One region of the Sporosarcina sp. P3 genome, then DNA from elsewhere that is predicted to be linked to it. Evidence: riboswitches for the same ligand, from Rfam matches in the RefSeq annotation. Region 1 holds a riboswitch; each other region holds the start of a gene.
What was found. Region 1 has a riboswitch for thiamine pyrophosphate ahead of CSV61_RS10305 (thiamine phosphate synthase). Riboswitches for the same ligand answer to the same signal wherever they lie in the genome.
Positions count from the first base shown of each region.

Region 2: it holds a riboswitch for thiamine pyrophosphate, as region 1 does, so the genes downstream of both, tenA (thiaminase II) here and CSV61_RS10305 (thiamine phosphate synthase) in region 1, are expected to answer to the same signal.
Region 3: it holds a riboswitch for thiamine pyrophosphate, as region 1 does, so the genes downstream of both, thiC (phosphomethylpyrimidine synthase ThiC) here and CSV61_RS10305 (thiamine phosphate synthase) in region 1, are expected to answer to the same signal.

Region 1 is NZ_PDZE01000007.1:67,717-71,002, reverse strand. It holds gene CSV61_RS10320 (ThiF family adenylyltransferase) at 1-147, opposite strand, end outside; gene CSV61_RS10315 (thiazole synthase) at 144-917, opposite strand; gene thiS (sulfur carrier protein ThiS) at 914-1,120, opposite strand; gene CSV61_RS10305 (thiamine phosphate synthase) at 1,104-1,703, opposite strand; TPP riboswitch at 1,774-1,882, opposite strand; gene CSV61_RS10300 (Crp/Fnr family transcriptional regulator) at 1,940-2,629, opposite strand; gene CSV61_RS10295 (heavy metal translocating P-type ATPase) at 2,607-3,286, opposite strand, start outside.
Region 2 is NZ_PDZE01000003.1:95,506-98,791, reverse strand. It holds gene CSV61_RS04745 (urease accessory protein UreD) at 1-802, shown strand, start outside; gene CSV61_RS04740 (YheE family protein) at 1,424-1,861, shown strand; TPP riboswitch at 1,956-2,058, shown strand; gene tenA (thiaminase II) at 2,149-2,844, shown strand; gene CSV61_RS04730 (DUF3889 domain-containing protein) at 2,928-3,272, shown strand.
Region 3 is NZ_PDZE01000001.1:354,928-358,213, forward strand. It holds gene CSV61_RS01765 (calcium/sodium antiporter) at 14-967, opposite strand; TPP riboswitch at 1,492-1,609, shown strand; gene thiC (phosphomethylpyrimidine synthase ThiC) at 1,728-3,286, shown strand, end outside.

The sequences.
Region 1 (3,286 bases):
GCCGACACCCGCGCGCACTAGCATCTCCGCTCCGGCAGAACCGAGTGCACCAGCTCCTAAGACGAAAACTTTTGCCTCGCGAATACGCTGTTGACCAACTGGTCCGATGGGGGCAAACAGCTCTTGCCGAGAATATTTACTAATCAATTCGTCACAAGCCCTTCAGTTGGACTACTAGCTACGCCATAGTCACGCACTGGCATACGCCCAGCTTTATAACCGAGACGTCCCGCTTCGATCGCCAACTTCATTGCTTCCGCCATCATGATAGGATTGGCGGCTTCGGATACTGCCGTATTCAACAATACACCGTCTGCTCCGAGTTCCATCGCAAAAGCCGCGTCTTTTGGCGAGCCGACGCCAGCGTCAATGATGACGGGCACATTGGATTGCTCGATGATGAATGATAGATTCAGTGGGTTCAGAATGCCTCTGCCCGAACCGATTGGCGCAGCGCCTGGCATGATAGCGTGAACGCCTAATTCGCATAGTTTTCTCGCGAGCACCACATCGTCTGACGTATAAGGTAATACAATGAAGCCTTCTTCTAACAGCATTTCAGACGCACGTAATGTTTCCACGGGATCAGGGAGTAATGAACGGCTACACCCGATGATTTCAACTTTTACCATGTCGCATAGTCCGGATGCTTTGGCGAGACGTGCGATATGTACGGCTTCTTCTGCTGTATTCGCTCCTGCCGTATTCGGTAGCAATGTATAGCGCGTTAAATCTAGTTGCTCGAGGAAATTGGGTTGTGATTTTTCGAAAATATCCATGCGTCGTACCGCAAACGTCAGGATTTCTGCTTCCGACACCGCAACAGCTTGCTTTTGTATGTCAAATGAAGGGTATTTCCCTGTACCTAGTAATAACCGTGAAGAGAATTCTTTATCTGCAATTTTTAACATCTTCATCCGCCTCCTACAAAATGTATGATTTCAATTTGATCTCGGTCCATAATCGGTGCATCGTAGTACTCTTTCTGCAAAATCTCTTTGTTTTTCTCTACAATCAAAATACGATCACCAAGTCCTAAATGCTCAAGTAACTGCTGGATCGTCCCTACTTCCGGAACGACGGAATACGACTTACCGTTCAGGTCAATCACTTTCTCCACTAGATACCACTCCTTTTCTATAACCTTGTAAGACGTTTAGTGAACGCATAGGGGATAATACGGCCGCACCTGCTACGTTGTTTCGCTGTAAGTCGAGCAAGTGATGCGGCTGAATTCCGCCAATTGCATACACAGGAATCGGACTACGCTCTGCAATAGAAAACAATTCTTCCGTTCCGCGTGCTGGGAGTCCGGGCTTCGAATTCGTTTCGAAAACATGGCCGTATAAGAGCCAGTCCGCTCCTTCTTGCACAGCTTCTTTTGCTTCTGCCGATGAATGAATCGAGCAACCGAAAGTGAGCTTGGGAAATTTCCGTTGTGCATCCCGTAACGACATGCCATAACTAGTCAGTTGCACTTTTTTGATGTTCAACCTGCTCGCCAGGTGAGGTCTAGCGTGTAGAATGAGCCGGTCGAGTGAAAATCCACTGCTTGCAAGACGTGTGATCAAATCTTCCAACTGTTCATCTGTCTTGGACTTTTCCCGCAAAATAATGGCATCAAGATACGGTGCTGTTTGTTGCAAGTGTAGTGTTAGTTCCTCAACCGAAAGACGGTCGTCGGTCACGCCAAGTAATTTCATTCATTCACCTCCAATAGAAAAAACCACTTCCTGAATCGGAAAGTGGTAGAAATGTCGACAGAAATATTTACGGAACGACTCGCCACTTCCCTCCGCAGGTGCTAGCCTGTTCAGGTAATAAGGGTTTCAGAGCCACACTCTTTTCTCAGTCCTTGTAAAGGATTCCCCTAATGGTCAAAATATTTGGTTTTCAGAACTAGCGTATCATGTGCGCGGTGGAATGAAAAGGATTTCTTTTATAACAGTAACAAAGCATCCAAATCAAGAATTTCCACCGTTTTCATGCCGGATTGTCGAATCCAACCAGACTCTTCGAAGACAGTTAATTTTCGACTGATCGTTTCGGGTGTCGTTCCGAGGTGAGAGGCAAGGTCTTTGCGACTCATTGGTAATTCGACTTTCAATTGACGTTGTTCTTCTGATAAATCGGCCAGGTAAAGGGCGATCCGCGTTTCTGCAGATTCCATGCCGATTCGCGCTGCCCGTTGTTCTGTCCGGCCGAGGCGGGAGGAGAATTCCTCCAACATTTTCAATGAAATCGCGGGATGCTTTTGCAGCAGTTGTTGCATTTGGTCTCGTTGAATGACGCATAATTCTACGGGTTCGAGTGTTTCTGCATAGGCGTCATGAGGTTTGGCATCAAATAACGATAGCTCGCCCGTGAAATCTCCCGGTTCTAAAATTCGTACGATCTGCTCTTTTCCGTTTTCCGACAGACGGTATACTTTGATTCGTCCTTTATGCAAGATATACAGGCCTTCGGAGCGGTCGCCTTCGTTGTAAATAATTTTCCCCCGTGGATAGGGGGTGCTTCGTGCGAGTTCTACAATGCGCTTCATCTGATCTGTTTCCAAGTGATTGAACAGTGGAACAAGCGATACACACATACTATGATCGGTCGTGTTATTGTGGGGCTGCTGACTCATTCACTTTCACCTCGTTTACCTTTCGATTGGACGCTCTGTCACTAGTATAGCGTATTAATCGAATGGCGTTCAATATGACAAGGAGTACACTCGCTTCGTGGACGAGCATTCCGGATGCTAGGAAGACTTTGCCTAGCAGTACGCCAATTAACAGGAGGAATACTGTGCCAACTGCGAAAAATGTATTTTGTTTCATATTGTTAACCGTTGCTTTCGATAAGGCATACGCATGGGCGAATTGATCAAGTCGATCCGCCATCAAGACGATATCCGCTGTTTCCATGGAAATGTCGGTTCCGCCTTTACCCATCGCGAGCCCAATATCTGCAGTGGCAATGGCAGGCGCGTCATTGATTCCGTCACCCGCCATAGCGACTCGGTGTCCTTGCTTTTTCAATTTTTGTACAGCTGCTACTTTCTCTTCGGGTAACAACTCTGCATGGACATTGTCGAGACCAAGTTGTTCACCGACTAGGCGAGCTGTATGAACATTGTCGCCCGTTAGCATAATCATTTGTTTAATCCCATTTTGTCGTAGTTTGGCGAGAGCAGCTGCGGCTTCCGGACGGATTTGATCCGCAATGGAAATAATACCTGCGATTTCTCCACGAATGCTAATGAACACAGCCGTATTGCCTGCTTTTTCTCGTTTGGATG
Region 2 (3,286 bases), on a different contig from region 1:
TGACCTTGTCATGGAAAATCGCCTAGGGCGCTCCGTGGCAAAAAGTGTCTACTTTCAGGGTGCGTTTAAAGTGATGCGCCCTGTCTATTTCAATAATAATAATTATCCATGCTATTATTTATTGAATCCTGGCGGTGGCTATTTAGATGGGGATCGGTATCAAATGAAAGTTACGCTTGGTGAACAAGCGAAGCTGACATTGACAACTCAATCGGCGACAAAAGTATACAAAACGCCCACCAAGCAAGTGTACCAAGAGGCAATCTTTCATATGAAGAAAGACAGTTATCTAGAGTACTTACCAGATGCAATTATTGCATACAAAGATGCTAGTAGTTATCAGAAGAATAGTATATATATGGAAAAGGGCGCAACATTGTTATATTCCGATATTTTAACTCCTGGCTGGTCGCCGGAAGGAGAAAAATTCAGCTACGATATGCTTCGTTTGAAAACGGAGATTTATATGGAACAACAACTAGTTGCCTTTGACCATATTAAACTTCATCCAGCATCTCAGCATATGAATGGGTTAGGCTTTATGGAAGGGTACACACATTTAGGTTCGTTCATTGTCGTTGGAGAAAAAACAAGTGATGCTTTATTGGATCGGCTATATGAGACGATTCAACAAGAAGCTGGAGAATTTACATTTGGATTATCTAAGCTTGCTGTTCCGGGCTTCACCATCCGTATATTAGCAAACCAGACGCAAGTCATAGAGCGGATTATTTCAGTCTGTCACCATTTGATTAGCGACGAATGGTATCAAACGAAACCAAGTTTTTTAAGAAAGTACTAAAAACGGCCCGACAATTCTGAAGAGTTGTTGGGTTTTTTCGTAAAACAGACTACTTTTACACAAATAACTATATGACTTCTAGTTCGCGCATTGGAATGTCTTCGAACCACTTAGGTACCAGTACAACAAAATAGTTAGCGTGCCATTTCAAATGATTGAAAAACAGAAATCAGGGTATCATTAAACATGAGAGTGAAGACATTTCATAAGCTGTACCCTGATATCAATCCAAGTAGAATTATTAGTGTTTTGAGTGTATAAGCTCAACTGTGTATAGTAGTAATAGCTGTAATAAGGTCGTTACACCAGTGGGAATTTGTTATGCAGGCTAATAATGAGCAAAGTGATCATAGATCGAACGGCTATTAGGCTGACCGTGATCATCAATTTTTCACTTGATTTTGGTTTTATTTCAAGTGTCTTGGCACTATGATTGGTCTGACAACAACCTATTGCTGAGATGTATTTAAATTAACTTTTTTGAAGAGGAATTTATAAATGAATTTGAACGACTGGGAAATAAAAGTTCGGGCTAGATCACTTGAATTAGTAGTAGTGGATGAAGTAAGATGAGCTATTCTGTAGATAAAAGACTTGATACTATTTTTGGAGGTGGTTCCTGTGGTAGACGACTTTGAAGCGGAAAAGGTTTTTGAAGACAGGCATTACGAGCGAATTCAGTTTAAGCTCATCTTGGAAGGTCGTAAGTATAAGGGTGACTATCACGATGGTGAAATTCATTGGCTCCATCCACATCCCAAGCAAGATGTCGGTGAAGAAGAAATAATTGCCATAGAGGATAAAGTGTTGGAGTTGTTATCTGAGCAAGGGATTCGGAATGAAGCGGATAATATTGAAATCGAACGTTCGATTAGCAGCAATCAAGCCCGACCACTTCAGATATTTAAATTGAAGATTCAGGGTGAAGAGTTTAAAGGAACTTTTATTAATGGTGAAATTGAATGGTTTCATCCTAAACCAAGACGTAAACTAAAAGATGAACGCGTGAAAAAAATAGAAGAAGATGTTCAGAAAAAGCTAAAAGATCATCTAGAATAATAAATGAATACTGCGTGTCTCTTGTCAAAATAATCTCAATTTGTTTGACTCCTCTGACAAGATATGCCTACAATGGATATACAAATGAAATAGTCGTTACCGCTAGGGGTGCTCTACGGAGCTGAGAGAAGCATTTTGCTTTAACCCTTTAACTTGATCCGGTTCATACCGGCGTAAGGAAGTGGTGCTGATGTTACGTAGCCTATTTTCGTGCTCTGTGATGTCTCTCCGCCACTTCTGGTCAAGAAGTGGTTTTTTCATTTACTACGAAAAAGGGGAGAGTATACATGAAGTTCACTGAGCGTTTGTTAGAGAAGACATTACCGATTTGGAGACAGAATCATAGCCACCCATTTGTTCAGGAGATTGGCAGTGGCACGCTAGATCAAGAGAAGTTTCGTTTTTATATGGTGCAAGACTATTTGTATTTAATTGACTATGCGAAAGTGTTTGCTGTAGGCACGATGAAAGCGACCGACGTCGAGATGATGGGGAAATTCGCTGCGTTGCTTAACGGTACATTAAACACAGAAATGGAGCTTCATCGTAAATACGCAGCTCGTTTTGGCATTACAGAAGAAGAACTTGAGAATGCAAAGCCGTCTCCAATTGTCCTGGCATATACGCACTATATGCTGCATGTCAGTCAAAACGGTTCGTTAGCGGAAGTTGTCGCTGCATTATTGCCGTGTGCGTGGAGCTATTGGGAGATCGGCAAAGAGCTGGCTGAGTTGCCGAAAGCGTTGAATCATCCTTTGTATGGTGACTGGGTTCGCATGTACTCATCAGAAGATTTCGGAGAGTTGGCTACTTGGTGCTTAGAATTAATGGATGAAACTGCAGAAGGAAAACCTGAATCAGAATTACTTAGATTAGAGGAAATTTTCCTTAATACGACTCGTTACGAGTATATGTTCTGGGATATGGCGTATACAAAACAAATGTGGCCTGGTGTGCAGGAAGAGCAGACGATGACAACCTAAACAAGAAAAATATCAGATAACTTTTGTGATATTTATTTTTAGAATTGATTGACTATAAACAGCGCATGCTATTCTTGAAGGAGGTGTGCGCCATCTTTGCGAAAATAAGCTTGGCACTTGGCGTTTTATTGACAAGTGGCTCGGGCATTGGTGATCCGCCATTTACTGCATTTAGTAAAGTGGAAGTACCGGCATATGCCAAATGGTCAAGACTCGCTATCAAGCAAACGATGCTCAAATATCCTCATGCAGATATCAAGGATTATTTGCATCTCGCAACCGACTCAAAGCAAGTTACCAGTGTGGAGAAGTTTCAGCTCTGGTTAAAAGAGGAAGGGCGGGAGTTCGGTGTGATTGTGAGTGTCACCTATTCAGCTGAAACAGGTAAATTCATTCGCATTGACTTTCAAGAAATACCTGTTAGATAATACAACGCCCCTAG
Region 3 (3,286 bases), on a different contig from region 1:
GAATGATTTTTTATTAATTACGCAAAATAACATACACTAAATATGCAACGTACGCTAGAACTAGCATGAGACCTTCACGCTTACCAATCCTGAAGCCAGTTCTAGCGAATACCAACAATATGAACGTCAATGCAATCATAATAATCACATCGATAAATACTTTATCGTTCACTGCAATGGGCGTAATGACAGAGGAAGCGCCGAGAACAAATAGGATGTTAAAAATATTGCTCCCGACAATGTTTCCTAAAGCGATTTCACTTTCCTTTTTCAAAGCAGCTGAAATCGACGTAACCAATTCGGGTAGAGAAGTACCGATTGCGATGATTGTCAGACCGACCAACGTTTCACTCATGCCAAGAGAATAAGCGATTTTCGTAGCATTATCGACAACTAAATCTCCTCCGAATATAATCGCAGCCAATCCGACTAGAGTAATGAGTATATTCTTCCCCCACTTCACGTTCCCTGTCGCTTGTGTAAGCGTGGCATTTTGACGGCTTCTGAGGCCAAGTTCAATCACATAATACATAAAGATCGAAAGGAATATTAAGAAAATCATTCCATCACTACGCGTGATTACATTGCTGCTGAAGCCTTGCAGTGCCATATCACTCATCAATACTAACATCACTATACTTGCTAATAATGTGAATGGAATCTCTTTACGGATCGTTTCGCTTTGTACCTTCAACGGGAACAAAAATGCCGCTATGCCGACAACCATAGTAATATTAAATATATTACTTCCCACTACGTTCCCGACAGAAACGTCCGCATTTCCGCCTAATGCGGCTATAATACTGACCGTTGCTTCGGGTGAGCTCGTTCCGAGTGCTACAATCGTGAGCCCGATTAAAATAGGTGGGATTTGCAGCAGCCTTGCGATATTGGAAGAACCATCTACAAAAAAGTCGGCTCCCTTGATCAATAATACAAATCCAATAATGAGTAAAACATAGATCATGTAGTTGTTACCTCCTCCATAGGAATAAAATGATTAATTAGCTGTATGTAAGTAGGTCATGTCTAGCATAAAATAATTGGTTCAAATCCTGCATACTTGATGCACTTCATGACAAGCACAATGATGAATATTACAATATGTATTTGACTCTACATCTCCATTGCAATCATCCTGTCCAGTCACTCATATTTTATACGATGTACACTCTTCACCAGGAATCCTCCCTTCTATTATTTTTTCATTTTGATTATCTCACGTCATCACTACTTATGCATCCTACAAGTCATGCACATGAATCTACTTCCCAACTCTACTTGCTCTTTTAAGTGGTAGTAAAAAGATTTTATTAAAATAGCCTGTGCATTGAACCAGTTCTACAAACCAGATCTTCCTGATCTTACATTTCTACTTCCTTAAATAACATGGGTATCATGTAAATAACGGTATCTATGGAATTTATAAGTATAAAAACTCTTTAAAAGTTAGATAAGATATGATAGACTATCCCTGTTCACACAATTAAATACTATAACTAGGGGTGTCCAACGTAATTGGACTGAGATGGAATGATAGTACACGCATTCCGGACTCTTTGGACCTGATCTGGCTCGTACCAGCGTAGGGAAGTTTTCATTTTATCAGCGACGCGTATTTTTGCGTTTTGAAGACCAGGTCCTATTTATGGAACTGGTCTTTTTTGTTGCCGATTCCCTTTCCTTGAACCGAGTCATGTCACCCCTCAAAAGGAGACGATGACAACATGCAAGAGAAGAAAGAAGAAATCCAGATCCATGAATGTTTTCCGGCCAGTAGAAAGGTTTACGTACAAGGAAGTCGTCCAGACATACTCGTACCGATGCGCGAAATTGAGCTATCACCGACTCTAACTGATCAAGGCGAAATAGCGAATGAACCTTTCCGTGTTTATGATACAAGCGGGAAATATACGGAAGCAGGTTATCAAGTAGATATTAAAAAAGGACTTCCAATGATCAAAAAGAACTGGATAGTGGAACGAAATGATGTAGAAGAATATGACGGCAGACAAGTGAAGCCACAGGATAATGGCTATCGTTCAATGGAACACATGCAAAAAGATGCAGAATTTCCATTGTTGAAACGAAAACCATTACGAGCAAAAAAAGGCATGAATGTTACGCAAATGCATTATGCGCGCAAAGGTATTATTACACCTGAAATGGAGTTTATTGCCATCCGTGAAAATGTGACGCCTGAACTTGTACGGGATGAAGTAGCGAGAGGACGGGCAATTATCCCGTCTAACATTAACCATCCAGAAGCGGAACCGATGATTATCGGAGGTAAATTCCATGTGAAAATTAATGCGAATATCGGAAATTCTGCTGTCTCCTCATCCATTGCTGAAGAGGTAGAAAAGATGACATGGGCTACACGTTGGGGCGCAGACAACATCATGGATTTATCAACCGGAAAGAACATTCACACAACACGTGAATGGATCATTCGCAACTCCCCTGTTCCAGTGGGTACGGTTCCATTATACCAAGCGTTGGAAAAAGTAAATGGCAAAGTCGAGGACCTCTCATGGGAAGTATTCCGCGACACATTGATCGAGCAGGCAGAGCAAGGTGTCAGCTACTTTACAATCCATGCGGGTGTTCTGCTCCGTTATATTCCCATGACCATTCATCGCGTGACTGGAATTGTCTCACGAGGTGGTTCTATTATGGCCCAGTGGTGTATGTTGCATCATAAAGAAAGCTTTCTGTACACACACTTTGAAGATATATGTGAAATTATGAAACAGTACGATATTGCCTTTTCATTAGGAGATGGATTACGTCCCGGCTCCATTGCTGATGCCAATGACGAGGCACAATTCGCTGAACTTGAAACACTTGGAGAACTTACAAGAATTGCTTGGACCCATGATGTGCAAGTCATGGTAGAAGGTCCAGGACATGTGCCTATGCATTTAATTAAGCAAAACGTTGATAAGCAAATGGAGATATGCCAAGAAGCACCTTTCTATACACTCGGTCCTTTGACGACAGATATTGCTCCTGCCTACGATCACATCACATCCGCTATTGGTGCGGCTATGATCGGTTGGTTCGGGACGGCCATGTTATGCTATGTAACGCCTAAAGAACATCTCGGTTTACCGAATAAAGATGATGTACGTGAAGGCGTCATAACGTATAAAATCGCAGCCCATGCAGCTGATTTAGCAAAAGGCCATCCGAATGCACAAAAACGCGATGACGCTTTATCAAAAGCCCGTTTCGAATTCCGTTGGAGAGATCAATTTAATTTAAGTTTGGATCCTGAACGCGC